3 linked regions of the Thermococcus kodakarensis KOD1 genome follow. The protein of the gene in region 2 binds, or shares a complex with, the protein of the main gene of each other region. Links are inferred from orthologs where the notes say so. Each region holds a gene or a part of one and is shown on either strand. Other genes may lie near its edges.

Evidence for each region.
Region 1: the proteins of tuf (region 2) and TK_RS00555 are in contact, whole or in part, in a crystal structure (PDB 7CSL), measured with the Pyrococcus horikoshii proteins. The link is inferred for Thermococcus kodakarensis KOD1 from one-to-one orthologs. Residues at the interface, in WP_010885563.1 of Pyrococcus horikoshii: Val16, Lys20, Ser21, Lys62, Arg65, Glu66, Arg67, Gly68, Val73, Ala74, His75, Ile88, Asp89, Ala90, Pro91, Gly92, His93, Asp95, Phe96, Lys98, Asn99, Gly103, Ala104, Asp227, Val228, Tyr229, Ile231, Val234, Val237, Val239; in WP_010884146.1 of Pyrococcus horikoshii: Phe4, Leu6, Val7, Val9, Arg11, Met13, Pro14, Thr15, Asp16, Pro17, Leu38, Ala39, Lys40, Glu44, Pro45, Ile46, Ala47, Phe48, Gly49, Leu50, Tyr56, Leu58, Arg60, Asp61, Glu62, Glu63, Tyr65, Ser66, Phe67, Asp68.
Region 3: the proteins of tuf (region 2) and rpl12p are in contact, whole or in part, in a crystal structure (PDB 3WY9), measured with the Pyrococcus horikoshii proteins. The link is inferred for Thermococcus kodakarensis KOD1 from one-to-one orthologs. Residues at the interface, in WP_010885563.1 of Pyrococcus horikoshii: Lys125, Glu126, Phe129, Arg132, Thr133, Lys165, Leu166, Thr169, Lys324, Gln326, Leu359, Ala360, Ile369, Glu372, Ile384, Ile422, Ser423, Gln425; in WP_010886059.1 of Pyrococcus horikoshii: Glu96, Glu97, Leu100, Leu103, Ser104, Ala105, Leu106, Phe107, Gly108.

Annotation. Positions count from the first base shown.
Region 1 is NC_006624.1:86,949-96,569, forward strand. The notes cover bases 2,167-4,975. They hold TK_RS00555 (elongation factor 1-beta), read left to right. Parts: upstream 2,167-3,337; coding sequence 3,338-3,613; downstream 3,614-4,975. Other genes in these bases: TK_RS00540 (DUF3226 domain-containing protein), read left to right, coding at 2,167-2,332; TK_RS00545 (HAD family hydrolase), read left to right, coding at 2,372-3,112; TK_RS00550 (zinc finger domain-containing protein), read left to right, coding at 3,147-3,320; TK_RS00560 (hypothetical protein), read right to left, coding at 3,636-4,109; TK_RS00565 (hypothetical protein), read left to right, coding at 4,240-4,419. Outside these bases: dph5 (diphthine synthase), read right to left, coding at 1-180; TK_RS00530 (metal-dependent transcriptional regulator), read left to right, coding at 273-716; TK_RS00535 (DUF2391 family protein), read left to right, coding at 785-1,318; more of TK_RS00540, read left to right, coding at 1,319-2,166; more of TK_RS00570, read left to right, coding at 4,976-6,032; TK_RS00575 (FAD-dependent oxidoreductase), read left to right, coding at 6,125-7,603; TK_RS00580 (NAD(P)/FAD-dependent oxidoreductase), read left to right, coding at 7,605-8,765; TK_RS00585 (hypothetical protein), read right to left, coding at 8,875-9,075; TK_RS00590 (FAD-dependent oxidoreductase), read left to right, coding at 9,238-9,621. UniProt on the Methanocaldococcus jannaschii protein: Promotes the exchange of GDP for GTP in EF-1-alpha/GDP, thus allowing the regeneration of EF-1-alpha/GTP that could then be used to form the ternary complex EF-1-alpha/GTP/AAtRNA.
Region 2 is NC_006624.1:255,343-264,964, forward strand. The notes cover bases 6,350-9,159. They hold tuf (translation elongation factor EF-1 subunit alpha), read right to left. Parts: upstream 8,493-9,159; coding sequence 7,206-8,492; downstream 6,350-7,205. Other genes in these bases: TK_RS01505 (DEAD/DEAH box helicase), read left to right, coding at 6,350-6,585; rpsJ (30S ribosomal protein S10), read right to left, coding at 6,838-7,146; TK_RS01525 (elongation factor EF-2), read right to left, coding at 8,727-9,159. Outside these bases: TK_RS01480 (endonuclease/exonuclease/phosphatase family protein), read right to left, coding at 1-1,640; TK_RS01485 (NAD(P)/FAD-dependent oxidoreductase), read right to left, coding at 1,786-3,105; pyrH (UMP kinase), read right to left, coding at 3,218-3,895; more of TK_RS01505, read left to right, coding at 5,365-6,349; more of TK_RS01525, read right to left, coding at 9,160-9,622. UniProt on the Methanocaldococcus jannaschii protein: GTP hydrolase that promotes the GTP-dependent binding of aminoacyl-tRNA to the A-site of ribosomes during protein biosynthesis.
Region 3 is NC_006624.1:1,238,237-1,247,749, forward strand. Bases 1,956-4,656 are described here. They hold rpl12p (50S ribosomal protein P1), read right to left. Parts: upstream 3,616-4,656; coding sequence 3,295-3,615; downstream 1,956-3,294. Other genes in these bases: dcd (dCTP deaminase), read right to left, coding at 2,036-2,503; TK_RS07035 (50S ribosomal protein L10), read right to left, coding at 3,686-4,656. In the rest of the region: TK_RS07005 (toprim domain-containing protein), read right to left, coding at 1-79; TK_RS07010 (TIGR04013 family B12-binding domain/radical SAM domain-containing protein), read right to left, coding at 136-1,410; archaeal histone HpkA, read right to left, coding at 1,494-1,697; more of TK_RS07035, read right to left, coding at 4,657-4,708; TK_RS07040 (50S ribosomal protein L1), read right to left, coding at 4,714-5,364; TK_RS07045 (50S ribosomal protein L11), read right to left, coding at 5,478-5,975; TK_RS07050 (transcription elongation factor Spt5), read right to left, coding at 6,010-6,468; TK_RS07055 (protein translocase SEC61 complex subunit gamma), read right to left, coding at 6,491-6,676; cell division protein FtsZ, read right to left, coding at 6,707-7,828; TK_RS07065 (D-aminoacyl-tRNA deacylase), read right to left, coding at 7,944-8,762; TK_RS07070 (class III signal peptide-containing protein), read right to left, coding at 8,812-8,991; TK_RS07075 (L-fucose/L-arabinose isomerase family protein), read right to left, coding at 9,072-9,513. UniProt on the Methanocaldococcus jannaschii protein: Forms part of the ribosomal stalk, playing a central role in the interaction of the ribosome with GTP-bound translation factors.

The sequences.
Region 1 (9,621 bases), 170 kb from region 2 along the record:
CCTGCTGAGTCGAACTATCGGCTTGCCGATGAGCTCCTCAATTTTCTCAAGGGTGGTACCTGCTAAAAGGGAAGTGTAGAACTCAGCGAAGACTTTATCACACCTTCTCGCCGTTTCCAGTCCCTTGAGTGTGATGTCCTTTTCATCGTAAAGCCCAAGCCCAATGAAGTACAGCACCATTTCTATCACCACATCAAAGGTGTTCCTAAAACTTTTAAGTTTTGGGAAAACTACTTAAAGGTTTTTGGTGAACCTAAAACCAGGTGGTTGACGTGGAAGTAACGAAGAGGGAGGAAGAGTACCTTGAAACTATGTATATTCTCCACAAGAACAAAGGAGTCATCCGCGTCAAGGACATAGCGAAGGCCCTGAACGTCAGGCCCCCGAGCGTTGTTGATGCCCTTAAAAAACTCGCTGAAAAGGGTCTCATTGAATACGAAAAGTACGACAGAATACTCCTGACCGAAAAGGGAAGGGAAATTGCCGAAAACACGTATTCCAAGCACGTATTCCTTACGAAGTTCTTCACGGACATACTCGGCATACCACCGGAGATCGCAGAGCAGGACGCGTGCCAGTTCGAGCACTACGTAAGCGAAATAACCGTTAAACGGATGAGGGAATTTGCGGAATTCATCCAGGAGCAGTGTCCCTACGTCCTGAAGCAGTTCCTGAAGGAGAAACTCGAAGAAGCCGAGCCTGAAGAAGGGGCTTAGTGGTTCAACTGATTTTGGTTTTCTCATCCACTATTCTTTTAACCCCTTTATTCCAATCCCGATACGCGATGATGAGTGAATCCAATGCTGATGAGATGATGAGCCCCAAACCTGAGCAAGAGGTGATTGAACTGGAGAAGCTGTCCCAAAAGATAGACGGCATCAGCAGGCAACTTCAGGCCATTAAAGAGGCCGAGGAAAAGAAAAACGAACCGGACACCCTCGGGTGGGACGACATCACTCAGGAAATCATCGGGGCTGTGACCTTTGCACTCCCATTCCTTTTCACAGGCGAGCTCTGGGACGTTGCCAAGGCGATTTCCCTTGAAAGAGCCGTTGTGATATTTCTGCTCACCCTGGGCATCGCGTACCTGTTCCTCGTGAAGTCCCGGCTCGGGAATATGAAGAGGGAGGAGCTGTTCCACCTGCCAAAGAGGCTCATAAGCGTGTCCGTTATCTCGTACACTATTTCGGCGCTTCTCATCTACCTTTACGACATAAACGGTGTCGCTCACTTCACACCCGTCCAGTACCTGAACGCGACGGTCATAGTGAGCGCGTTCGCGGTTATCGGTGCAATAGCTGTTGACATGGTGAAGTGAATGAGGGTTGTTACTGGAAACAAATGGGAGCAGTTTGGAGATGCGGTTCTATTTCCCGAGTATGGAAAGAACAGGGAAGACCTCTTGAAGTTCGTTGATTCCCTTTCGGGCGAAGAGACGCTGGTAACATCGAGCCTTGAGGTTATCGACCTTCTCGCTGAACGCTTCAGGAAAAGCGAGGAGAACATCCTCGTTTACTCGGACACTATGAAAAGCCTGACTCTCAAGGAGGTCTATGAACTCAGGAAGTACCTTGACTTTGATGTCCGCGGTGGTTTTTCTGGAGAAGATGCTCCGGTCTCGGTTCTCTTTGTTGAAGGGAAGACGGACTCCAAGTTCTTCAAGGCAGTCATGAAGAAGCTCTTCGACTTCAGAGAATCCAGAACCGCGCCAAGGAACCTGAAGTTCATTGAGAAGGTCTTTGAGCGCGACAACTTTGACCTCCTCCATAAGGACGGAAAGTACGTTGCCGTAATCCCGAGCGAGGGAAACTCCGGTGTCATAAGGAACCTGGGCAACTTCCTCAAAGCCATGGACGTCTTTGGCTTCGGCGTTGAGAGAATAGGGGTTGCCATTGACGTCGATGAGGACAGGGAAGCGGCCATGGCGTCAATAACTGGCAAACTGGCATCCTTTAGTCCAAGGAAAGCCGGGGATTTTTACTTGGTCTGGAACACGTTCATCGTGCCGCTCATTATAGGTCTCCCCTTTGAGGACGAGCTTATTGACTGGAAGAAGCCGACGGTTGAGGATTTGATGCTCCACCTCATAAGCGCGGAGGGCCTTCTTGAGAAGCTCCGGCCTGCCCTTGGGGCTTTCGAGGAGAGCCTTGGGAGGAAACTCAAGCCAAAGGAGGTCATGTATCTGGCTCTCTCCGCCTACGGGCACTGGGGCAACCTCGAGGGGTTCTACGAGCTCTTCGTGATGCGCTCCCGCCACAGGCACATCAAGGACGTGCTCAGGAAGGCAGGTCTCATGGAGGGCCTGCGCTTCCTCGCCTTTGCCGAGCGCTGAGTTTTTAACTCCCTTTCCCATCTCCAGGTGGTGATGTCCATGAAGCTGGTCTCATTTGACGTCTGGAACACACTTCTCGATATGAACGGGATGCTCGACGCTTTCTCAGCAGAGCTCTCAAACATCATGGGCACCTGCATCGTCGACGTTGTGGAGGCCATAATGCTGACGAGGGCGAGGATAAAGGGAATGAGGGCCAGGGGCGAAGGCGATCCGAAAAGGGCGCTTGAGGAGAGCCAGGAAATGCTCGCGGAAATCCTTGGCGTGGACATCGAGGTTATAAGGAGGGCCGCGGCGAGGGCCACCCTAAATGTCGGTGACCTCGTCCTACCCGGGGCGGAGGATGCCCTCAAGGACGCCAAGAGGCGCGGTCTGAAGGTTACTGTAACTGGCAACGTCATGTTCTGGCCGGGTTCCTATACGAGACTGCTCCTCGAGAGGGTTGGCCTTATGAGGTACATAGACCGGACGTTCTTCGCGGATGAGGTTGGGGCCTTCAAGCCGCTTCCGGAGATGTTTAGAAAGCCTCTGGAGGTCTTCGGTGTTGAGCCGGAGGAGGCCCTTCACGTCGGCGACACCTATGCGGAGGACTTTGAAGGAGCCCTGAGGGTTGGCATGTGGGGGGCGTGGATAAACCCCGAGGCTGAAGGCGTCAGGAGAATCTCCGAGAGGGGCTTTGAGATACCCTCAATCGGTGAGCTGCCCGAAGTCCTTGATATGCTAACTGGGGATATGGGAAAAGCTTATAAATCGACTGGGCAACGCTCACCAGAGGTTTAAAAACCCACCTTTCTTGGAGGTGTTCGCAGTGGAGATGAAGTTCGAGGTACCCGTATGCACCTCATGCGGAAAGGAGATAACCCCAAGGGAGCACGCCACTCACTTCGTTTGCCCGAACTGCGGTGAGGCGATCATATGGCGCTGCGAAAGCTGCAGGGTGCTCAGCGTGCCCTACAAGTGCCCCAAGTGCGGATGGGAGGGGCCGTGAGTTAGGAGGTGAATGATATGAGCGACTACAACCTTGTTGGCGTTATAAAGGTCATGCCGACCGACCCGGATGTCAACCTCGACGAGCTCGAGGAGAAGCTTAAGGCAGTCATCCCCGAGAAGTACGGCCTTGCAAAGGTCGAGAGGGAGCCGATAGCCTTCGGTCTCGTTGCTCTCAAGTTCTACGTCCTCGGAAGGGACGAGGAAGGCTACTCCTTCGACGAGGTTGCAGATATCTTCAGACAGGTCGAGAACGTCGAGAGCGCTGAGGTCGAGACCGTTTCGAGGATCTGAGGGCTCCGCCCTCTTTTACTGATTATCTGCACGGAAAGCCCCTGCACTTTCTCTCGCCAGTTAATTCGTAGCTCTTCCCGTCGAGGCTGTCCATTATCAGCTTTTTTCCGTCTTCCTCGTACACCCAGAAGACCTTGTAGGCGAGCTCTTCCCTTATTACCTCAATCCTTGGCAGCCACCACGAGACCACCCTTGAGTTTCCCCAAGTTATTGCGCTCTCGAAGGCCTTCATCCTCGCTTCTTCTTCCGTAACGAGGGGCTCCATAACGTTTTTCTCGTCAACTTCCCATTCCTCGAGGTCTATAAAGTCGTCTCCCCTCTCCGCACCGAGGCGGTAGAGGTCTATGTAAGCATAGTAGTCAAAGACCCTGTCCTTCATGCCCAGCCTCTTGTAGAAGAGCCTGAGGTGGTATATCCTGTAGGGATATAGAACAAAGCTTTCAGCGACCTCTGGTTTAAAGATTGGCCTCATGACCTTAACCTTGATCCCGCCCATATTCTAACACCTTTCTGCAATTCTTGATATTCTCTTACACCAAACGTTTCAAACGATAGGTTTATAATTTTTTAGCCATATATGTACAATGCTGGCTTCCAACCAGCATATACATTCAGGGGTGATAAATATGGGACTTGGCGCCGAAGGCTGGGCATTGCTTCTGGTTCCAACGATTTTGGGTTTTTTGGTAATGGTTCTGTACGGCTACTGGGACAAGATAACGGGGAAGGAGTACTACGTAGATGCCGACATTCTGGCCTACGACGAGGATCTCATTGAAGAGCTAAAGAAGGAGGGTAAGGCATGAACGCGGGTGTGCTCTTTGGATTTCTGATATACCTTGCCCTCCTAGCTTACATAGGCTGGTGGGCCAACAGGTACACCAAGACCGAAGACCAGTACTTCGTCGGCGGCAGGAAGGTTCACGTTTTAGCAGCTACACTCTCGGACAAGGCCAGTGACTTCTCCGGCTGGTTGATGCTGGGTTATCCTGGAAGCGCATTCAAGGCTGGCCTTGGAGCATTCTGGGCTGGGATAGGCTGTCTCTTCGGTACGCTGGCTGATTACGTCCTCATTGGTCCGAGGCTCAGGATCTACGCAGGTAAATTTAGGGCAATAACCGTCCCGGACTATCTGGAGGCCAGGCTTAAGGACGACACCAAGCTCATCAGGATCCTCAGCGCTTTGATCATTATCATCTTCATGACCGCCTACGTAGCTGCGCAGTTCGCGGCCGGCGGAAAGACCTTTGCGGAGGGCTTTGACGTAAGCGTGAACACTGGAATCATAATAACCGTTATCATCCTGACTGCATACGTTATCACAGGTGGCTTCTTTGCCGTGGTATGGACTGACGTTGTCCAGGCCCTCTTCATGCTGCTGACCCTCGTTATCGTTCCGTTCCTGGCCCTGGCCAAGATAGGAGGCCTCGACAAGGCGACGGAGATAATAGCCTCCGCAGACCCCAACAAGCTCCACCCCTTCGGCGGCGCAACCGGCTGGGCGGCAATAATCTTTGCCATAGGCTACGCCTCCTGGATAGTCGGCTACCTCGGCCAGCCTCACATAGTCACCCGCTACATGAGCGTTGAGGACCCGAGAAAGCTCAGGAGGCCGGGTATCTTCATCAGCGGCATCTGGACTACAATAGTCCTCTGGGGAGCGTTCTTCGCGGGATTCCTCGGCTTCGCCCTCTACCAGGCGGGCATGCTTAACGTCAGCGATCCCGAGCGTGTAGTTCCCGCCATGGCAGTTGAGCTTATGCCGAGCTGGATAGCTGGCTTCGTCATAGCGGGCATAATTTCCGCCGTTATGAGCACCGCCGATTCTCAGCTCCTCGTCGCTTCCTCGGCAATAGCGAGGGACTTCTACCACAAGGTTCTCGGCAAGGAACTCGGCAAGAAGCAGATGGTCAACATCTCCAGGGTTGTAGTTGCCGTCGTTGCACTGGTCGGCCTCTGGTTCGCTATTACAGGACCAAAGGTTATCTACCAGATGGTTGCAACGGCATGGGGTGGCCTTGCCGTCGGCTTTGGCCCGATACTCACACTGAGCCTCTGGTGGAAGCGCGTCACCAAGGAGGGCGGAATCGTTGGAATGGCCTACGGTCTGGTCAGCGAGGTCATATTCGAGGCCAAGATATACGGCTGGGCCTTCAACCCTGACGCTCCGGGCTTCTTTGGCACTCTCGGAAGCTGGTTCAACGGCGTTCCAGTGTTCTTCATCAACTTCTTCATAACGCTGTTCGTTATCATAATCGTCAGCCTCCTCACAAAGCCGCCAGGAGACATCGTTAAGCTTCACGAAGAGCTCTTCAGGAAAGTTCCCGTTGAGGGCGGCAAGAGGACAGTTATGGAAACAAGGGCCAAGAGCCAGGTCGAGAATGTCGCCGACTTCCTGATCGAGAAGGGTCTCGCCTGATCTCTCTTCTTTTTAACCTTCAGTTTAGAACCTTAGGGTTTATAAGCATCGGTGTTCATCTTTATTCGCATGTACAAAAGCGGGGTGGAAGCATGAGACCGCTTGACCTAACAGAGAAAGACCCTTCTAAGAAGATCACGATCTACCTCGACGGGGAGCCCTACGAGGCCTACGAGGGCGAGAAGTTCCCGGTGGCGATGTTAGCGAACGGCGTTTACTGGCTCACGACGAGCAACGAAGGGAGACACCGCGGAGCCTTCACCTTCGGCCCCGTCCCCGTTACGGTAAACGGAGTCAAGAACATCAACGGAAGGAAGCTCAAGCTCAAGGACGGCATGAAGATTGAGAGGCAGAGATACGATGAGTTCCAGGAGCAGGTTGAGATAGACGAAGGGAAGCCCGTTCTCCGCTACGTTGTGGACGTCGCGGTCATCGGTGCTGGTCCTGCAGGCCTCGGTGTCGTGGAGGAAATCGGCGGAAAGCTTACCGTTGCCCTCATCGAGGAGAAGGGCTGGCTCGGCGGAGATATGTGGCTCAAGGGCGTTGAGCAGGAGGGCTTTGGAAACCCGAGGGAAGCGATAGAAAGGCTCACCAACTTCCCTGAGAACGTTAGGGTCTTCCTCAAGACGGCCGCGCTCGGTGTCTATGACAAGGGCGAGTACTTCCTCGTTCCAGCCGTTAGAAACGACCAGCTCATAGAGTTCATGGCGAAGAAAGTGGTTTTAGCTACTGGGGCTGTTGATAATATAATGCTCTTCGAGAACAACGACTGGCCCGGCGTCTTTAGGAGGGCCGATGCACTTGAAGTCATGAACGTCTGGGGCGTCGCTCCCGGAAGGAAGGTCGCCGTCACAGGGGCATTCCCGGAGGAGATTACCGCCGAATTAGAGCGCTGGGGCATTGAATACATAATTGTCCCGAACGTCAAGCGCGTTGAGGGTGAGGACAGAATAGAGCGCGTCATAGACGAGAACGGCAACGTCTATGAAGTTGATGCACTGATAATGGCCGATGGGAGGATTCCGGATATAAACCCGATAACCCAGGCGGGAGGAAAGCTCCGCTTCAAGCGCGGCTACTACATGCCGATTCTCGACGACGAGCACAGGATAAGGGACGGAATCTATGTCGCGGGAAGCGCGGTCAGCATAAAGCCGCACTACGCGAACTACCTCGAAGGAAAGCTCGTTGGGGCCTACATCCTGAGGGAGTTCGGCTACGAGAGCGAGCCGTGCATTTACGAGGAGAGGCTTAAGGAGTACGAGCCGGTGGCAAGGCCGGTTCCGAAGCTCCCGCTCGATAACTTCAACGGCGAGGACGTCCAGATATGCGGCTGTGGCGTCACACTGAAGAAGGTGGACGACGTCGTCAGGAGCGGCATAACAGACCTGCAGATCATCAAGAGGCTCACCCACCTGGCCATGGGCTTCTGCCAGGGCAGGTTCTGCCTATTCAACGGCGCCCTTCTCGTTTCCCAGCGGAGCGGAATGGGCATGGACAGGCTTGACATACCCGTTGCGAGGCCGCCTATAAAGAACGTCAAAATGAAGGTCGTCGCGGGGAGGGATTGAAATGCCGACGAGAGAGCTTCCCGAAAAGAGTGAGATAACGATAATCGGCGGCGGAATCGTTGGCGTCACCATCGCCCACGAGCTTGCCAAGAGGGGCGAGGAAGTCACCGTCATAGAGAAGCGCTTCATAGGTTCAGGCTCTACATTCCGCTGTGGAACCGGGATAAGGCAGCAGTTCAACGATGAGGCAAACGTCCAGGTCATGAAGCGCTCCGTCGAGCTCTGGAAGAAGTACAGCGAGGAATACGGCTTCCCGTTCCAGCAGACGGGCTACCTCTTCCTGCTCTACGATGACGAAGAAGTCGAGACCTTCAAGAGGAACATAGCGATACAGAACAAATTCGGCGTTCCGACGAGGCTCATAACACCCGAAGAGGCCAAGGAGATAGTCCCCCTCCTCGACATAAGCGAGGTCGTTGCCGCTTCCTGGAACCCCACCGACGGAAAGGCCAGCCCGTTCCACTCAACTGCGAAGTTCGCCCTCCATGCTGAAGAGTTCGGCGCGAAGCTCGTCGAGTACACCGAGGTCAAGGACTTCATAATCGAGAACGGTGAGATAAAGGGCCTGAAGACCAGCAGGGGCACGATAAAGACCGGAATAGTGGTCAACGCCACCAACGCCTGGGCCAAGCTCATCAACGCGATGGCAGGTATAAGGACGAAGATACCGATAGAGCCCTACAAGCACCAGGCTGTCATAACCCAGCCCATAAAGAAGGGCTCCGTTAAGCCGATGGTCATCTCGTTCAGGTACGGCCACGCTTACCTCACCCAGACCAGCCACGGCGGAATCATCGGCGGCGTCGGCTACGAAGAAGGCCCGACCTACGACCTCAACCCGACCTACGAGTTCCTCCGCGAGGTGAGCTACTACTTCACCAAGATAATCCCGGCCCTGAGGGAGCTCCTCATCCTGAGGACATGGGCGGGCTACTACGCCAAGACACCCGACAGCAACCCCGCGATAGGCAAAATCGAGGAGCTGAGCGACTACTACATAGCTGCAGGCTTCAGCGGGCACGGATTCATGATGGCCCCTGCTGTGGCGGAGATGGTGGCAGACCTGATCACGAAGGGCAAGACCGACCTGCCTGCCTGGTGGTACGACCCGTACCGCTTCGAGAGGGGCGAGCTTAGAGGTAAGGCCCTGCAGATGGGGTGAAGTTTTATTTTCTCTCTTCTTCACCCTTGAAGAAAGTACACGAACGCTGAAGCTTCTTTTTATTCTTCTTTGAGGACTTCGATGAAGGGTATTCCTTCAGAAAAGCACGCTACTGTCCAGAAAAGTCCCTGTACTCCTGTAGATACTCACGAAGCTCCCCCCATGATGCCCTCTCAGGTCTCACCTTCCCCTTGCTGGAAGCGAGCATCCTTAAGGCCTGAGCGCGTGCAAATATCTCGGCCATTTCTCCAACGAGCTTTTCGTCAATCCCCTCGGGAACCCTCACCCTCAAAGTCACGTCCATCCACATCCCCACAAGACGTTGAACGTTGGGTTTGATAACGTTTTCGTCATATTCATAGCCAAGTAAAGAGAATCCGGCGCCATTTTCCTTTCTCAACCAAAGGTGGAAAACCTTTTTATGAAAAAATCCTCATAAAGGGCTTTTCTTAACCCACATTGGTGAAAGTTCATGCGCATCACTGAACATCCTGTTCTGCGGTTTGAGCGAGGCAGAAAGGTCACCATCTACTTTGAAGGCCGGCCGATAGAGGCCTACGAGGGGGAGACCATTGCAATGGCACTCCACGCCGCTGGAATTAGAGTCCTCAGCCACAGCGGTGAGAAACACAGACCGAGGGGCCTCTTCTGTGCCATAGGCAAGTGCTCTTCCTGCCTCGTTAAGGTAAACGGCATCCCGAACGTCCGCTCGTGCATAACCCTCGTCGAGGACGGCATGAGGATTGAGATGCAGAAAGGAAAAGAGATACTCCCAAGGACTGCGAAGCCGCCGGAGTGGAAGGATGCAACCAGATACGAGGCGGACGTCGTTGTCATCGGCGGCGGTCCCGCCGGC
Region 2 (9,622 bases):
TCTATGTTCTCGATGTCGATGTCGCCCCAGTTGAAGGTGTAGGGCGGCCTCTCCTCAAAAGCATCCTTGTACTCCTGGGTTATTATCTGGATGGCCTTCTCATCGGGCTCTGCGTTCGTGTCCCCCAAAATTACGTGCGCTGCTGGTTCGCTTTCGGCGAAGCTCAGGAGCTCCTCCGCCTGCATAGCGCGTTCTTCTTCGCTCAGCCCCATGTGGACGTTCACAAGCGTTATTCCAAGCTCTTCAATCATTACCTTCTGCGCGGGCCTCGCCTGGCCGACGCTCTTGAGGTTGAGCTCTCCCTCGGTATTCATGCGCCAGTGGGAGAAGATTGCTATTCCGTACGTACCCTCAACTGCGGGCTTGTACTCGTAGGCGTAGCCGAGATATGCAGAGAGCATAAGTGGAACGTCCTGGTAACCGTTAGCTATCATTCCTCCAACGACTTCTTGAGAGGCGATGATGTCAGGTTCATGCTCCCTCAGGAGTTTCACAAGTTCATACCCATTGAAAGTTCCCCGATACGGGCCGAAGCCCTGATGGATGTTGTAGCTCCAGATGAGGACATCCTTCTTGCTCTCCGCATAGCTCGGTCCCGTGTTGAAGAGCGCTAGAACGATCACTGAAACGAGAGCGAGACCAGCGAGCACACTCACTACCTCTTTCCTGTTTGGAGTACTGATAGGGGCATTCTTGCCATAAGTTACGACTGCATAAACTATAGAGGCAACAACTATTAGGGCCTCCAGCTTGTCCTCCATGAAGGCCAATCCAATGTCCCTGCCGATGTAGGCGCCCAAGGCGAGGGTCACCACCAAGAAGAGATAAATAGCACCCAGCTCCCCTTTGCGGATGGTCTTGGCACTCTCAACGAGAGCAACGGCAGATGTGAGGGCCAGGGGAAGACCTATCAAACTCAGTGGTTTAACGAAGAGGGTCGCCGTGCCCAGGATCAGAAGAACCGGGGCAATCTTAGGCTTCCTGGCGAGGTAAGGCCCCCCGAGGAGTGCAAGGGCTATTATGAAAGAGTAGCCGACGAAGGTAGGAAGATAATAAGAGTTAATTCCGGAGTACCTCAAGACTGCGTTTGGATACATGAGACCGAGTTCCAGGAGGGCGGCAAAAGCGTAGAGGCCGAAGCCAGGCTTTGGCAGTTTCCCTTCATCTTTCCAGAGGGCGTATGCTCCGAAGAGAACGACGAGGCTCAGGATAATCCTGGTGTGTGGGAAGTCGAGCGGCTCCCCGCCAACGGCGAGAACCCTCAGCCCCAAATCCGCCACAAGCCCCATCGTCACGTACTTTATGTCGAGTTCACTGAGGAGTGCCAGTGCAACTGGGATGGCAAGGGCCGCTATCAGGTGGGTGTATTCAGTCGCATCCGTGAGGAGAGAAACCAGCGCGTAGGCCGCCACTATTGCAGCTCCTATCCTCCTGTTGAGTTTGCCCACAACAGCGGATGCAATTATGAACAGCACCACGCCGAGCACGGAGGGGAACATGACGTTGTAAAAGAACGTCTTCTCGACGCTTGAATATGCCCCCGCGACGAAAACCCTCATGGAAGAAGCTAGGAGAACACCCGTACTTATCCCGATTAAGAGTTCTCTATTAGCAATAGGTCCTTTCAATCTGTCTTTCATTGGATTCACCTCTCACAGGGTTGTTAGTTGGTATTTAGCTGGTTGTGGAGGATTATTTAAATTTTCGTGAATTCTGATGTGCAGAAATTCAGTGTACATCTATGTTGATTCAGGAGTGGGAAGAAAAGTGAAAGGGGATAGAGGTTCAGCGGAGCTTTCTCTGGGCCATCTCTGCCGCGACCGTTATCGGGTCTATGGTCGGACTTATCGGCGGGGCGTAGGCCGTTTCCAGGTAGGCAACGTCCTCAACCGTTGCGCCTTTTTGAGCGAGGGCAGAAAGCGTCATTATCCTGCCCCAGACCCTCTCGCCGCCGACTATCTGGCCGCCGATAAGCTTTCTGTCTGACTTTCTGAAGATGAGCTTTACGGTTATGGGCTTGCCTCCGGGATAGTACTCTGGCTTGGTCGAGCCTTTGAACTTTCCGACCGCTACCTCGATGTCCTCCTTCTTTGCCCTCTCCTCGGTGATTCCGAAGGTGCCGATTTCAAGGCCAAACAGCTCGGTTATAGCGGTGTTGAAGACTGGTCTGAAGGAGACGTCCTTACCCGCTATGTGCTCCGCGGCCACCTTGGCCATCCTAACGGCGGAAGTTCCGAGCTGACTGAGAGTTCTTTTTCCAGTTACGGCGTCTATAACTTCAGCACAGTCGCCTATTGCGTAGACCTCCGGGTCGCTCGTCTGGAGGTGCTCATTAACCACTATGCCCCTGTTCACTTCAAGCCCTGCCTGTTTGGCGAGGTCGGTGTTGGCTCTCACCCCGGTTGCAACCAAGACGAGGTCTGCGGGAACTTCTTCGTCGCCTATTTTGACAGCCCTGACGGGGCTTCCGATGATCTCACTCACGCCGACGCCGAAGCGGAAGGAAACGCCGTACTTCTCCATCTCAGCCTGGACGAGCTTTGCCGTGTCCTTGTCGAGCATTGTGGGCATAAGCCTGTCCATCAGCTCTACAATCAGAACTTCCATTCCAAGTTTTGCAAAGGCCTCGGCGCCCTCAAGGCCGATGAGACCAGCTCCGATAACGACGGCCTTCTTCGGCTTTCTCTCGGCTATGTAGGCTTTTATCCTCCTAACGTCGTCGAGGCTCTTGAGTGTGAAGACCCCCTCGTTCTCAACTCCCTTAATCGGCGGAATGAATGCCTTTGAACCAACGGCCAAAACAAGCTTGTCGTACGGGACTTCGCCCTTATCCGTGACTACAACCTTCCTTTCTCTGTCTATCGCCTTTGCTTCCGTGTTCAGCATGAGGTTTATCTTCTGCTTCTCGTAGAACTCGTTGGGAAAGACTATAATGTCCTCAGGCTTCTCGATAGTGCCGCTTACCACGTGCGGCAGGGCGCAGGGGGAGTACTGCATCGTTGGTTCCTTTCCTATGACGGTTATCTCGGCCTTCCTGTCAAGCTTGCGCATGAAGAGGGCGAAGTTGCTTCCGGCTGTTCCAGAACCGACCACGACGATTTTCATGGGTGTCACCAAGAGAAGAAGGGGAAGGGGGTATAAAAAGTTGGCTTTAGTTAAATCCGGAAATACTCGAAGAGTAAGCGGACAAACAAAGACATAAGTAAAGGCAAAGAAATTACGGCTCCACAACGGTTCCGCTGTGCTTGCCCTTTATCACGTCAAAGAGATGGTAAGCGTCCTTCTTGCCGACGATGTAAGTCTTTATCTTCCCCCTCTGGATGAACTTTGCTGCTAGGGCATCAACGACGCCGCTTCCTCCTGCCTTGCTCTCCTCCTGCATCGCTATCTCAACGAGCTGGTCAACGGTGATTCTGTCGAGCTTTTTCGCGTTGGGGTTCTTCTTCGGGTCTGAATCATAGACTCCGTCAACGTTGGTTACAACGACGAGAAGATCCGCCTGCAGGTATTCAGCGAGAAGAGCAGCTACCGCGTCGGTCGTGTGGCCGGGGTGGGTTCCACCCATTATCGGAATCTTCTTGAGCTGGATGACCTCCCAGGCCTTACGGAAGTCCTGGACGACGAAGGGATATGCCTTTTCTCCAAGGGCAGCGATGAGAAGCATCGCGTTTGCCCTCGTGATGTGGATTCCTATGTAGTCCTTGAAGGTCTCGTTGAGCGTGAATTCCTTCGCGGCCTGTATGTACTTCCTGGCGACCTTTCCACCGCCGACAACAACCGCTACCTCGTGGTCCTCGCTTATCTTGACGAGCTCGTATGCTATCGCCTTGATAAAGTCGATGTCCGGATCTTCGGGAACGAGAACAGAGCCGCCTATATCGAAGACTATCCTCATGATGACCCTCCTTCTGCTAATCGGAGGGCCTTTATAACCTTTTCTTAACTGGAAAATGGCAAACTTCAGGGCTTTCGTACCTACCAAACCTTTATATATCCAGCTCTGTTAACTATTCCCGGCGGCGGGCTAGGCCGGGGGGTTCGGCGTCCCCTGTAACCGGAAACCGTCGATATGCCGGGGCCGAAGCCCGGGGGGCGGTTCCCAAAACCGCGCCCGGAAGCCGGGGCACAACGGTGATCCCTCGTCCCGGGGGGCCGGCGGTGGGCGAGGTCCGGCTGGAGGGCCGGGCTAACGCCCTTTGCCCGCCGAACCCCGCCAGGCCCGGAAGGGAGCAGCGGTAGGCGGGACGTGCGGCGCTCCCGGGGTAGCGGGGGTGAGCGAGCCCCGGTGGAAGGGCGCGGCGGAGGGTTCCCACCCCCGGGCGCGCCCGCCGCCACTAGACTTTGAAGCTTTTTGGGAGAGGCTACACTAATGAAACTTTTCTAGCAAGCTTTTGGGAAAAGCTTGACCAAAGAAACTTTGCAAGCAAAGTTTCATCAAAGTTCGTGGTTCTTGATTAGAAGGTTGTTCTGGGGAGATTTTTCATTCAGGAGCTCGCTGTATGAGTGCGAATTCGATTTTAGTAAGAGTTCTCGGTGTGAGTTTGCTTTTAATCGACACCCGTAGGGCGTCGGGATGTTGGAAACTTCTTTTAGAGGGCTGAAATTGGGGAATTCACTAATGCTAGCTTGTGTATCTTGAAAATCCTTGTAGTGGGGCAATTCTAAGAAGAACCACGAGCCTCGATCAAACTCAACGGGGCTATCGTCCCGTGCGTTGAAGCGAAGCTTCAACGTCGCGCAGCAAGCTTTTAGAAAACGCTTGACCAAAAGTGCGCCCTTTCTTTTGACTTTGCTGTTAGAGAGGGTATGCTTGCTCAGAAAGCAAGTTCACGCGGGTTTAACCTCAAAATATCACACTAATTGTGATTTCAAACTTTCTTTTTAGCGCTCGACGAGCGCTATACGGTGAGGAAATCCTGTAAGTCTGGCTACTCGATAAGTAAACCCACTCAAAAGCTAGCTCGTTAAGAACGCATACTTTTCTTCCGCCAGCGCTTTCGCAAGAAAGGGCTGTTGTGGTGCGGGGGCGGGGATTTGAACCCCGGAACCCCTGCGGGACGGGACCCTCAATCCCGCGCCTTTGACCAGGCTCGGCAACCCCCGCGTTGCCAAATATAGGGCAGTGCAGTGCTTTATAAACTTTACGGTGCTTCTCGGCACTCCAGAAGACCGAAAAATTTATAAAGGCAATCCATCTCTATGGTTTCGGGTCGTGGGCCGGTAGCTTAGCCTGGTTAGAGCGGCGGACTCTTAATCCGCAGGTCGGGGGTTCGAATCCCCCCCGGCCCGCCAAAGCGCGTTTCTCCTCAGCGCGTTCTGAGCAGGAGCGCGTTGGAATTACTAGACATTAAGGAGTAATGAAAAATGAGTTTTAGAGAACTTGGACTATCCAGTGCTTCAGTTGAAGCAGTTGAAAGAAAGGGTTTTTCAATCCCAACAGACATTCAGAGGGAGGTCATCCCCCTTCTGCTGTCCGCTGAGAGCGATATTGTGGGTCAATCAAAAACGGGAAGCGGAAAAACAGCAGCTTTTGGACTTCCGATTCTGGATTCGATAGATGAATCCATAAGGGAAGTTCAAGCGTTGATTCTAACCCCCACAAGGGAGCTTGCCATACAGGTCACTGATGAGCTCAGGTCGCTCAGGGGCAAAAGGAGGATTTACGTTTACTCCGTTTACGGCGGACAGCCGATCGGACCTCAAATAAGGGCCCTTGAGGGGGGCGTCCACATAGTAGTTGGAACTCCTGGACGGGTTCTCGACCACATAAACAGAGGTACTCTGAACCTCGATGGGGTCAGGTTCTTCGTCCTCGATGAGGCCGACAGGATGCTGGACATGGGCTTCCAGGAGGACATCGAAGCAATCTTCAGGGCAACCCCCAAGGAGAAGAGGGTCCTGATGTTCTCAGCCACGATGCCGATGGATGTCCTCCTGCTGGCAAAGAAGTACATGAGAAACCCCGAGGTAGTCATCGTCAGCAGGGACGAGCTTGTCCCAGGAGAGGTTGAGCAGGAGTACATCGAAGCTGTTCCCCACAGAAGGTTCGACCTTCTCACCAAGATACTCTCAGATGAGTCTAATGAGTTTTACGGCATAGTGTTCTGTCAGACTAAAGCCGAGACGAGGGAACTCTCTATGAGGCTTAGGGCGGCTGGATTCAGGGCAGAGGCCCTCAACGGCGATATGAGCCAGCCGGCTAGAGAGAAGACGTTCAATCGCTTTAAGGCCAGGAAAACTAAGATACTCGTTGCGACCGATGTAGCAGCGAGGGGACTTGACGTTCCAGAGATAACCCACGTTATCAACTATTCAATCCCAATGAACCCCGAACAGTACATCCACAGGATTGGAAGGACAGGGAGAATGGGTAAGAAAGGAAAGGCCATAACTTTCATCGCCCCAGGAGAACTGAGGCGCTTTAGGTACATCACAAAGCAGGCCGGCGTTGAGGTCAAGAAGTCCGAACTCAGCGAGGGTATTCCCAAAGAATACCGGGAGAGGTTGAGGCAGGAGGAGCTTGAAGGTGAGTACCGCGGCAGGTGGGGGTCAATGAAGCCCCGCCAGAGAAGGAGGAGATATTGAGGATTTTTCTTTTCCCCCTCTTGTTGATTTCTGATTGCTCTTATATCTGAGTATGAATTCTGAAAAATTCTCTAAAGTCGCTTCTGTGGTGCTTAATCAAAACAAGCAGTTAAGAAGGAAGCAACTAAGAAGGTTAGAAGGTTAAGAGCTGGCGCCGGGGCAGGGATTTGAACCCTGGCGGGCAAACGCCCACGGACTCTCCAGGCCCGCGCCTTCCCAGGCTAGGCTACCCCGGCGCATAAATGAGAGGAATCAAGAGATGAGTTCGATCTCGATGGTAACATCCTCGGGAACGCGGATGCGCATGATCTGGCGCATGGCCCTTTCGTCGGCCTCGATGTCAACGAGCCTCTTGTGAACGCGGAGCTCGAACCTGTCAAAGGTGGCGGAACCCTCTCCATCTGGGCTCTTCCTGGTGGTGATCCTGATCCTCTTTGTCGGAAGCGGTATCGGACCGCTCATCCTGACGCCGGTTCTCTCTGCTATCTGCTTGATCTGGTCGGTGACCTCGTTGAGGGCCTTTATGTTGGTGCTCGCCAGCTTAATCCTCGCCTTCTGCATTTCCGTCCCTCCTAAAAGGTTCAGGAAGATTTCAAAGGAAGGAAAGATTGAGAAGGCCTTCAGTCGGCCTTCTGGATGGAGATGACCATACCGGCAGCGACGGTCTGGCCCATGTCACGGATGGCGAACCTGCCCATCTGCGGGATCTCCTTGACCGGCTCGATGACCATTGCCTTGGTCGGCCTGAGGATGACGATGGCTGAGTCACCGGTCTTGATGAACTGCGGGTTCTCCTCGACGATGTTACCGGTCCTCGGGTCGAGCTTAGCGAGGAGCTGCTCGAACCTAACTGCGACCTGGGTGGTGTGGGCGTGGAGGACTGGGGTGTAGCCGACGGTGATAGCGGTCGGGTGGTTGAGGACGATGATCTGGGCCTTGAAGGTGTCCTTCGGCCTGACGACGGTCGGCGGGTTGGTGGTGTGTCCGGCAACGTCACCGCGCTTTATGTCGTTCTTACCGACACCACGGACGTTGAAACCGATGTTGTCACCTGGGTAGGCTTCCTGGAGCGGCTCGTGGTGCATCTCGATGCTCTTGACTTCACCCTGGATCGGCTTGTGGAAGATGGTGCTGGCCGGCTCGAAGATGACAACGTCACCGACGCGGAGGACACCGGTCTCAACACGGCCGACTGGAACGGTACCAACACCCTTGATTGAGTAGACGTCCTGGATCGGGATGCGGAGCGGCTTGTCAACCGGCTTCGGCGGCTCGGGTATCTGGTCGAGGGCCTCGAGGAGGGTCGGGCCGTTGTACCAGGGCATCTTGTCGCTCTTCTTAACGACGTTGTCGCCCTCCCAAGCGCTGATCGGGATGATCGGGAAGTCCTTGTAGCCGAGCATCTGAAGGAGCTTCTTAACCTGCTCGGCGACCTGCTTGAACTTCTTCTCGTCGTAGTTGACCATGTCCATCTTGTTGATGGCAACTATGATGTGGTTGATACCGAGGGTCCTGGCAAGGAAGGCGTGCTCCTTGGTCTGTGGCATGACACCGTCGGTAGCGGCGACGACGAGGACAGCCGCGTCGGCCTGGCTGGCACCGGTGATCATGTTCTTAACGAAGTCCCTGTGACCCGGAGCGTCGATGATGGTGATGTACCTGTGCGGGGTCTCGAACTTGGTGTGGGCGACGTCGATGGTGATACCGCGCTCCCTCTCCTCCTTGAGCCTGTCCATGACCCAAGCGAACTTGAAGGACTTACCCTTCTCACCCATCTCCTCGAACTTCTTGATGATGTTCTCCGGGATGTTCGCTGTGTCGAAGAGCAGCCTACCGATGGTAGTGCTCTTTCCGTGGTCGACGTGGCCTATAAACACAATGTTAACGTGTGGCTTCTCCTTAGCCATTTTCAAACACCTCCATATTTTGGTCTAGTCTCGTTGACTAGGATGGCTTTTTAAATCTTTCGAACCTCGGCCCCCTCGGGCGGGAAACCCGCCGTTTTCGGGGGGACCTCATGAGTTCTGGGTTTAACTCAAGAACGGGGTTTAAAAAGTTAACTAATGACGGATTTAGACTTTCACGTGATAAAACAGAGTTCTTGAGAAAAGGTCAAAGAGAGAACAAGAAGAAAGCCCGCATCACTGCTGCGGGCAGACGTCCTGCTCCTTCGGCGGGTTGGGGTCGAGACCCTTCCTCTGGCGTATCTGTCTGATTATCTGCTGGGCAAGCTCGTTTGGAACGCGCTTGAAGCCAGCGTGCTCCGTTGTCCAGAGGGCCTTACCGCTGGTGGCTCCACGGATGGCTCCAGCGAATCCGAACATCTCCGCAACTGGAGCCTCGCCGATGATGATCATGACCTCGCCCTCCTGCCTCATGTCAATGAGCTGACCGCGCCTCTGGTTGAGCTCCCTGCTGACGGCACCCATGTACTCGTAGGGCACGTTGATGATGACCTTCTGGTACGGCTCGTAGAGGACAGGTCCAGCCTTCATCATGGCGCAGTGGATAGCGCTTCTGATGGCCGGGTAGATCTGGGCCGGACCGCGGTGGACGTTGTCCTCGTGGATCTTGGCGTCGTGGAGCCTGACGATGACCTTCATGACGGGCTCCTTGGCGAGCGGTCCCTCATCCATGGCCTGGTGGAAACCGTCGACGAGGAGGTCCATGACCTCGTTGAGGTACTGGATACCCTTGGTGTTGTCAAGGAACATGTTGCCGTTGTAAATGTCGACGATACCCTTGGCAATTTCGTAGTCCATGCCGAGCTCGGCGAGCTTCTTGGCGACGGCCTTCGGGTCCTTCGGCCTGCCCTCGGGAATCTCGCCCTCCCTGATCGCCTGGTAGATTTCATCCGGCATCGGCTCGACTGTGATGTAGAACCTGTTGTGCTTGTTCGGGGACTTGCCCTCGACGATCGGGCTCTGCTTGGTGACGCTCTCGCGGTAGACGACGATCGGCGGTGAAACTTCTACATCGAGCTTCCATTCGGTCTTGAGCCTGTGGAGCTTGACCTCAAGGTGGAGCTCACCCATAC
Region 3 (9,513 bases), 980 kb from region 2 along the record:
CCTCCACTATGAGGGCACCCTCAAACTCTCGCAGTTTGTCTATAAGCTCCAGGAACCTTTTATAGTTTTCGGGGTACATGAGACCCTCGCAGGTAGATACTCACTGGAGTTATAAGGTTTTGGGTCTATGTGTATCTAACAGACCTCCCTAACTCTCCCGTGATACGCCATAGGCTCCTCGTAGAACTCCTCTATGAGCCTCTGAAGCCTCCTAGACAGCTCAATCTGCTTGCCCCAGGAGCCCTCAATCTTTCCCTTCGCGGCCATTCTGCCGAGGAACTTCTTCATCTCATCGCTTAGAGGTGATGGCCTGCACCTCGACCATGGAGTTCCCGGAAGGGGCATGAAGTAGTGCGCCCGTACCTTTCCACCCTTTGCCATAATCCACTTCATCAGCTCGATGCTCTTTCTCTGGCTTTCCCTGGTCTCGTTTGGCAGTCCAACAATGAAGTCAACAACAGGCTCAAAGCCGTATTCAAGCATATACTCAACAGCCCTCTGGACATGCTCGACCCTATGAAGTCTGTGCATCGCCTTTAGCATGGCGTCGTCACCGCTCTGTGCACCTATGGCCAGTCTCCTGTTGTCGGCGTAGTCTATGAGAAGTTCGAGGGTTTCAGGTAGAACAAACTCCGGCCTTACTTCGCTCGGAAACGTCCCGTAGAACAGTCTCCTGCCCTCCTTCCTCAGCGGCTGAAGGGCCTTTAAAAGGGCCTCAAGTTTGTCGAGTTTTAAGATTGCACCCGGGCTTCCGTAAGCAAAGGCGTTCGGCGTTATGTAACGCATGTCCTTCATTCTCTTCGAGTACTTAACGATCTGGTCTATCGGCCTGTGCCTCATGCGGAAACCCTTAATGTAGGGTGTCTGACAGTAGTAGCAGCCGAAGGGACATCCGCGGGTGATTTCTATCGGCGAAATCAGGCGAACGCTCTCGGGGTAAGGCGGGAAGCGCCAGAAGTTCTCGACCTTTGCAAAGCCAGTAAACACAAAATCCCCGTTTAAGTAGAACGCAAGACCCGTAATGTTGGCGAGCTCTTTTGTGATTCTGTAGCCCGTCTTCTTTAGAGTCGTGAGGAGCTGGTAGAGAACCTCTTCCCCCTCACCAATGACCGCTATGTCAAAACCGAGCACATTTAACGTATGTTTTGGCATGGCTATCGCATGATAGCCCCCCGCAACTAATAGAGCCCCCCGTTCCTTTAAAAGTCTGATTTCATCCCTCAACGAGCCCCAGATCTCCTCGGTGAAGAAAGAGTACAGGACAACTTTAGGTTTAGCTCTGAGTATTTCATTGAAATCCTTGGTGATCAGGAGCTCTCCTAGATCAAAGCCCTGACTCTCCAGGGCACCGAGAAGGTGAACGAACGCGTTGTGGTTCCTCTTAGTCATCCTTACGGCTATCTCCGGCATGGGTTCAGAACAGTAAAAGGGTCTTAAAATGATAACGGTAGGGAAACGAGAAGAGCAAAAGCGGAAAAGGGCCAAAAAGGCCTTCAGGCCTTGATGGCAAGCTTGATGTCCTCAGCCTTGACGGTCTTCCTGCCAGCGTGCCTGGCGAAATCGACGGCCTTCTTGCTGAGCTCGATGGCGTACTCCTCAAGGTACTCGGCGAGAACCTTGGCGGCATCCTCACTGACCCTCTCAGCGCCAGCCTTCCTTATAAGCCTGTCAACCGGGGCAATCGGAAGCTCGGCCATTCACAACACCTCCTTAAAGGGCTTTTCATTAAGCTTTAGGCAATTGGAGATATATAAAGATTTCGGTAAACGGAGCTATTTCTCAGGGTCTAACAACGAATGAACCCTTAGATACATCCAATTTTCAGAGATGAGTGCTACTAATAATTTAATCATGACCTCAATTCAGGAGAGGGAAACTAAACCCTATCAAAGGGCTTACCCAGGTGAAGTGGTTTAATTGGATTTAAAGGTGTTTAAAAAGTAAAAAACCAAAGACAACCATTCTAAGCGGAGTGGATTATAATCGGGCCAGAAAAAACAATGAAAACGAACAAACAGCTGATTACCAACGTCGGTTACCGTTTCCTTTTTGAGAGCGCTAGATGTTTGCTTCCCTGGTAATTTCCACGATAGGGGTTTTTAGCAGGCCCCTCCAGCCGGATAAACGCTATCTGAACAAAGCGCTCGCCGTATTTGAGTTCCACAGACTCGTTGGAAGCGTTGAACAGGGCTAGAGTGAGATTTCCATCCCATCCAGGGTCAACCCAGGCAAAAGAACCGATTAAGCCCTCTCTGGCTAGACTGCTCCTAAGCTTCATGTCGCCCATTACATCATCCGGAAGCTTGATCCTCTCGAGAGTCAAAACCAAGGCGTAAGTCTTTGGGGGTATTGTAACTCCCCCTGAATCCTTAACGTCGAGTATTTTACCATTTACGTAAGCTTCGCCTCCAACCCTTAGGTCATATCCTGCAGGCTGCAGGGATTCTTCACTGAAAGGCTCGATCAAAATTTCCTTTCTAATCTTCCAATCGGGAAGCATCATTTAGACCACCGAAAGAGCTATATAAGTGAGAACTATAAAAACCGCACGGCCGAGGATGAGCGGTTTGGCCCGGCACTGACCTGTGCTGAGGGCCACCACATCTGAGGCGGGATGGGCCGGTGGCCTAGTCTGGACGGGGCGTCGGCCTCCGGAGCCGAAGGTCGCGGGTTCGAATCCCGCCCGGCCCGCCATAGAAACTTTGCTGGGCAAAGTTTCATCAAAAATCGAATGTCCTTTTGAGTGCCCAGCTTTTCAGTGATTCTCACCATAAATTGGAAATCCTCAAGGGGTTACTCACAGTATAACGCCCAAAGGGCGTTAAAAATAAAAAACCCACACTTCTCTGCCTATTCATTGCGAGAATCCCCCAATCCACAGCCAATTTTCAAGGACATTCAAGCTTTTGGTGAAGCTTTTTTCAAAAGCTTCCTGCGCGAAGTTTGATGAAGGTTTGTGGTTCCTTTTGAAATTGCCCTTCTACAAGGAAATCCTCTCAAAATGACCCGTCAGACAAGAACCACAAACTTTGCCTTGCAAAGTTTCTTTGGTCAAGCTTTTCCCAAAAGCTTGCTGTGCGACGTTGAAGCTCCGCTTCAATGCACGGGACGATAGTCCCATTGAGTTTGATCAAGGTTCGTAGCTCTTTTCCAGAATGTCAATTCACTATGATTCTCTCAACAAACGGCTGTTCTTGAACGCGAGAACCCTTAATCAACTTCAAGACGAAGCTTTCCAGAAACCCAGTGAAGAATTCTCATCCAAGAATATAGAGAAAATAGGGGAAGAGGACTTCAGCCGAAGAGGGCGCCGAGACCGGCGAGGGCCTCCTCCTCGCTGGCCTCCTCCTCTTCTTCCTCTTCCTCCTCCTGGGCAGCCTCAGCGGCACCGCCCTCGGCGGCCGGAGCGGCGGCAACTGCAACCGGAGCGGCGACCGGCATAGCTGCCTTCTCGATGACCTCGTCGATGTTGACGCCCTCGAGAGCGGCAACGAGAGCCTTTATCCTGGCCTCATCCGGGGTAACACCAGCGGCCTCAAGGACTGCCTTGAGGTTCTCCTCAGTTATCTCCTTACCAGCGGCGTGGAGCAGCAGAGCGGCATACACGTACTCCATCTTTCGCACCTCCAATCATCTTCATCCTTTTTTCTTTTATCACGGGTTGAGGGATACATGGGAAAGGAAATCAGCCGAAGAGCGCGCCCAGTCCAGCGAGCGCGTCCTCCTCAGAGGCTTCCTCCTCTTCCTCTTCTTCCTCCGCCTCCTCAACCTTCTCCTCGGTCGGCTGAGGAGCGGCGGCAACTGCCATTTGTGCCTGAGCGTTTAAAAGTTCTTTGGTCTTCTCGTCGAGCAGATCCTCAGGCAGGTTCTGTGCTATGAGCAGGACGGCACGTATAGCCCTGCCAAAGATATCCTCCACAGTGTCCTTGGTGATGTAGCCAGCCTCGACTGCAACGTTCTTCGCTCCGAGATAGGCTTTCTGGAGGATGGCCTCGATTGTCTGCTTGGTCGGGTAGGCTATGTTGACTGACAGGTTGAACGCGTGCATGTAAGCCTTCTGGAGCATGTTGATGTACTCGCTCTCGTCGATTGCAAGGACGTCTGGGGTGTAGACAATCCCGTCCTCGTAAGCAGCGAGCAGGTTGAGACCGACTTCGAGCGGCTCGATGCCGAGGGCGTTGAGGATCCTCGCGAGCTGCTCGGTTATGACTTCACCTGCCTTAAGGACGGTGTAGTCCTTCTGGATGCTGACCTTACCCTTCTCAATCCTCGCCGGAATGCCAAGGGCCTGCATCTCACCAACGAGCGGGCCTGGGGCTAGTGACGTCGGCCCAGCGGGAATTACAACATCCTTTGGAACGACTGCACCGGCTTTAGCAGGAGCCGGGGTCTTGCTCTCCTCAAGGAGCTTGTAGAGCTTGAACGGGTTCATTTCGGTGGCGAGTATTGCAGCACCGCCCTGAATGTGGTCGATGAGCTTCTCAAGCTCCGGCTGTCCAAGCTCCTGGGCAGCCCTCTTTATGGCGAGCTCTATGAGAGTGTTTCTGCTGACCCTGAGAAGGGCCTTACCGCGGAGCTTGTCACGCATCTTGCTGAGCGGGTACGCTGGGACACCGGCCACGTCAACGAGCGCTATCACTGGGTAGCTCTTGATGATGTTGGCAAGCTCTTCAACTTCCTTCTTCTTCCACTCTGCCACGTGAGCCATCTCCCTCACCTCTCAACCTTAACGGCCGGGCCCATTGTGGTCTTGATGTACACTGACTTCACCTGGTTTTCACCGCGCTCAAGCTTGTTGATGATGGCGTTGAGCACCGCCTCGGCGTTCTCGGCAAGCTTCTCGTCGTCCATGTCCTCGGTTCCTATTGGGGCATGAACTACAGGGTTGTTCTTGAGCTGTATCCTGACGGTCTTTTTGAGCTTCTCAACGATAGGCTCGAGGTTGGTCATTGTCGGCGGGACAACCACTGGCATCTTGTTCCTCGGACCGAGGTACCTACCCAGGTACCTACCGATCTTCGGCATCAGCGGAGCCGCTGCTATGAAGAAGTCGTATTTTTTAGCGAGTTTTCTGGCCTGGCGTGGGCTCTTAGCCAGCTCCTCCAGCTCCTCACCACTAATCACATCAAGCCCGAGCTTTTTAGCCGCCTCGGCCACGGCACCATCAGCGATGACCGCGATCTTTGGCTCCTTCCCACGACCGTGGGGCAGCACAACCTCAAGCTTAAACCTGTTCTCCGGCTTGCGGAGATCCACATCCTTGAGGTTGACTGCCATCTCGACGGTCTGTGTGAAGTTGCGCGGCTTAGCCCGGGCCTTCGCCTCCTTCACCGCTTCCACGAGTTTCTGCCTGTCGAAGGCCACTTTACAGCCCTCCCTCTCATTTTCGTTGATTTAAACAGCCAAACGGAGAATCAAAGATGCCTTTAGGAATGTGTTTTTAAAGTTTTCCCCAAACGGGAAGGGAAAAAGAGGCCTCACTGGGCCTCCTCAGCCTTTGCAAAGAGCTCGTCATAGACACCCTCGTCGATCTCTCTCTGAACTTCCCTGGGATCCTTGCCCTCAACGGTAACGCCCATGCTGAGCGCAGTTCCGATGACCTCCTTGGCGGCAGCCTTAAGGTTCGGTGCGAGCATCTGGTCGATCTTCATCTTGGCTATCTTGATGACCTGCTCCATTGTAAGGTTGCCCGCGGGAGTGTGGCCGGCTTCGCTTGAGCCCTTCGGAATGCCGAGCTCCTTCTTGATAAGCTGGCTCGTCGGCGGGATACCGACCTCGATGCGGAAGGTCTTCTTCTTGGGGTCCTCAACGATAATCTTGACGGGAACCTGCATTCCCTCGAACTCTTTGGTAGCCTTGTTGATCTCGTCAACGACCTGCTTGACGTTGAGTCCGAGCGGACCGATAGCCGGACCAAGGGGCGGTCCGGGGGATGCCTTTCCACCTTCGACAAGAACTTCAACAACCTGTGCCATTTATCTCACCTCTCAAACTTAGTCCTGTTGCCCGTCACTCCTTCTGGCGTTTGCTTATAAGTCTAACGTATTCTCCCCTAACAGTCACGGGGATTGGCACCACAGAGCTGACGAGTTCGACGACTATTTCATCCTTACTCTCGTCAACGCGGACAACCTTGGCTTTCTCACCCTTGAAGGGACCTGCAATGAGCTCGACGATGTCTCCTGGCTCGAATCCGCTGACTGCCGGCTTCTCCTCGAGGAAGTGCTCTATCTCACTGAAGGGTATCTCCCCTGGCAGAACGCGCTTTGCATGCCTGATGCCCCTGATTGCTTCCTCAACGGCACTCTTGTTGGGAGCCTCGATGAAGATGTAGCCTTTAACCTTGCTTGGAGAGAGGATAGCATAAAGGGGCAGGTTGTAAGTCTTGGCCTTGCTATAGATGAGATTGGCCGTGGTTGTCTCCTGACCAACGGTTACGCTCACTGTGAATATCTTTCCCTCTGCCATGTGTATTCACCTTTTAGAGCCGTTAGGAGCCCGTCACGAGGTAGCCTATTATTCTTATTATCATGCCAATGGTTCCAATAAGGATCATACCGATGCCAGTTATCTTAGCAGCAAGCTTGAACTCCTTCATTCCTGGCTTCTTTGTAACGAGCAGTACCCTCTTGGACTCCGCCAGGAAGGACTTGACCTTTTCGGTGAACTCTGCCATCCTTACCCCTCCTTAAAAAGATTTCATGAATTAAAGCTCGTCGAGGTCGAGCTTTATCGGCCTTCTCTCCTCCTCACCAAAGTATGACTCCTCCTCTTCCTCGGCAACTGAATAAGGTGAACTGACACCTGTGACGACGAGGAGGATCCTTATCATCTTGCCGAGCTCTTCGTCAAGCTGGATACCCCAGATGACCTGAGCCTCTGGATCGAGCTTGCTGGTGACGAGCTCTATGATCTGCTGGGCCTCCTCAAGCTTGACGTCGCTTCCGCTGATGCTTATGAGAGCGCCCTTGGCACCGCTGATGTCAACGTCGAGGAGCGGACTGTTGAGGGCCTGCTGAGCGGCTTCAAGAGCACGCTTCTCGCTGTCACTCTCACCGATACCGATCATTGCAACGCCGCCGTCCTTCATAACGGCCCTAACGTCGTTGAAGTCGAGGTTGACGAGGCCAGGCTTGGTGATGAGCTCGGTTATGCCCTTGACCGCCTGGACGAGTATCTCGTCGGCGACCTTGAAGGCCATGTGGATCGGCAGGTTCGGAGCAACCTCCATGAGCTTGTCGTTCGGGATTACTATGACGGTGTCGGTGTTCTTCTTGAGCCTTTCAAGGCCGTACTCGGCGTTCTTGATTCTCCTTATGCCCTCGACGGTGAACGGAAGGGTAACGACTGCCACCGTCAAAGCTCCCATCTTCTTTGCGATCTCCGCAACGACCGGGGCGGCTCCAGTACCGGTTCCGCCGCCGAGACCGCAGGTAATAAAGACCATGTCAGCGCCCTCGAGAGCCTCTCTAATTTCTCTCTCACTCTCTTTGGCTGCCTCCTCACCGATCTTTGGGTTGTTTCCAGCACCAAGCCCTCTGGTAAGCTCTTTACCGAGGAGGATCTTTTTGTGAGCCCTAACCTTTAACAAATCCTGGGCATCGGTGTTCATAGCGATTATCTTGGCACCCTGGATTCCAACCTGCATCATCCTGTTTATCGTGTTGCAGCCCGCACCGCCAACACCGACGACATATATCTTCGCCTGAATCTGCTCAAGGAGCTTCTTAAGCTCCTCGTCAATATCGGATTGAGTTCTAACCTCAGGAGCGCTGGCCTGCGGAGCGGCGGAGGTCCTTTCAATCGCATCTTCAATCAGCTTTAACATGGGTTCACCCTCCAAACAGTTTAATTCCCTCAATTTTTGAGGGAGAGTGGTATATAAACATAGCTAACCCAAACTGAAGGGTAAATGGCCAGTATATCCTTTAAATGTTTCGGCCTTAATCCCTGATGAACTCAAGTCCCAGCTCCTCCGCAACTGCCCTCGCCATCTGTCGGGTCTCCCCTTTGCTACCCTTCCAGTCAACGTAGATTGCATCAACGCGCTCGGCTGTTCTCTCGATGGCCTTTAGGAGGAGCTCCTTGCTGAGGGGATGTGCATATTTTGGGGCTATGTGCCCAAACGCCAGATCTGTCTGAAGTGCCCTCTTTGTCTGCTTCGGTGCATAGTGCCCCCCGCCAATACCAACGGCGACCTTGAACTTCGAATTCTGATAGTTCTCAAGGACGTATATTATGGTTTCGGCTACAATCTCGCCGGCCCTATCGTTGACCCATTCTTCCTCGCTCGAACCGATCTCTATGAAAAAGCTTGGCACATCAAGCTCGCTTGGCCCGTGGTGGGTTGCCTCGTAGCAGACAGTCCATCCAAGGTCATTCAGTTCATTCATCTTAAGCAGAGCAAGCTTCATAGCACTTGGCTGTGCTATTGCAAGGCTTTCATCCTTCCCGCCGTAAAGGGCTCCTCCCCAGTTTCCTGTCACGTGGGTCGTAAGGGCTGGGAGTTTCTGTTTGCTGGAGTGCCTGGAGGCAAATGCTATAATCTCGGGCTTTATTCCAGTCTGACGCTCGATAGCCCTATCGAGGCCATCATAGTAAATCATCTCCTGATTGGTTGTCAGTATCACTACATCATCCTTCTGGTACACTGGATTGCCATCAAAGAGGAGTTCATCCTCTTTAAAACCAAAGTTCTCGATGAGCTTCTCCCTGATGTTCATTGACGCGAGATCTACTTTTGTAGTCATCACAACTTTCATTTTCAAAACACCTCAAAAAGAAGAGGGAACCTGTTTAATAGCGTTTCCTTCAACGTCCAGATGACGTCATATTCTTGAGGATCTCCGATATTTCCTTAGTAGTCTGGTTGATTTGTACTGCCACGTTCTGTGCAACTTCATGAACGTACCTGATAGTAATCGTGACCATAATAAGGGCCAATGCGACCATGAATAGGTATTCCAAGGCTCCCTGTGCGCGTCTCATCATTTTACTCACCCCACATAAATAAAATGGGGTAGGAATATATAACCCTTTGGTATAAAAACCCAAGTAAATAACTCAATCAACTAGTACAGCATTACCTCGAAGCCAAGTTCACTCAGCAGGTCTGAAAGCTCCTCCGGGTCAACATAGGCTAAGAGATGGTGATTCCCGAGCGTGCCATCAACGAATTCTGGAGCGTCCTCAAGTTTCAGCCTTACTTGCGTCCTGCACCGCGACTCAAGGAACTCGTTGCCCTCAACTTCAACTCCAGCAACAACCGCATGTCTCCCGCGTATCTTGAAAAGGGTAGCCTTGCCAGGAGGGAACTCAACAGCAACACCGACTCCCCTGCCGCTCTCAAAGTGAGTTCTAAGGACGTACTTTGACACCAGGGGTGCCGTACAGTGGGCGATGACCACGTGGTTTTCGTCGAAATCTGCGAGATTACCCATAAATGCAGGTTCATCAAAGAACTTCCGGATTATCATCATGCCAATCAGGGCGTTGAGTTCACCCTCGCATGCA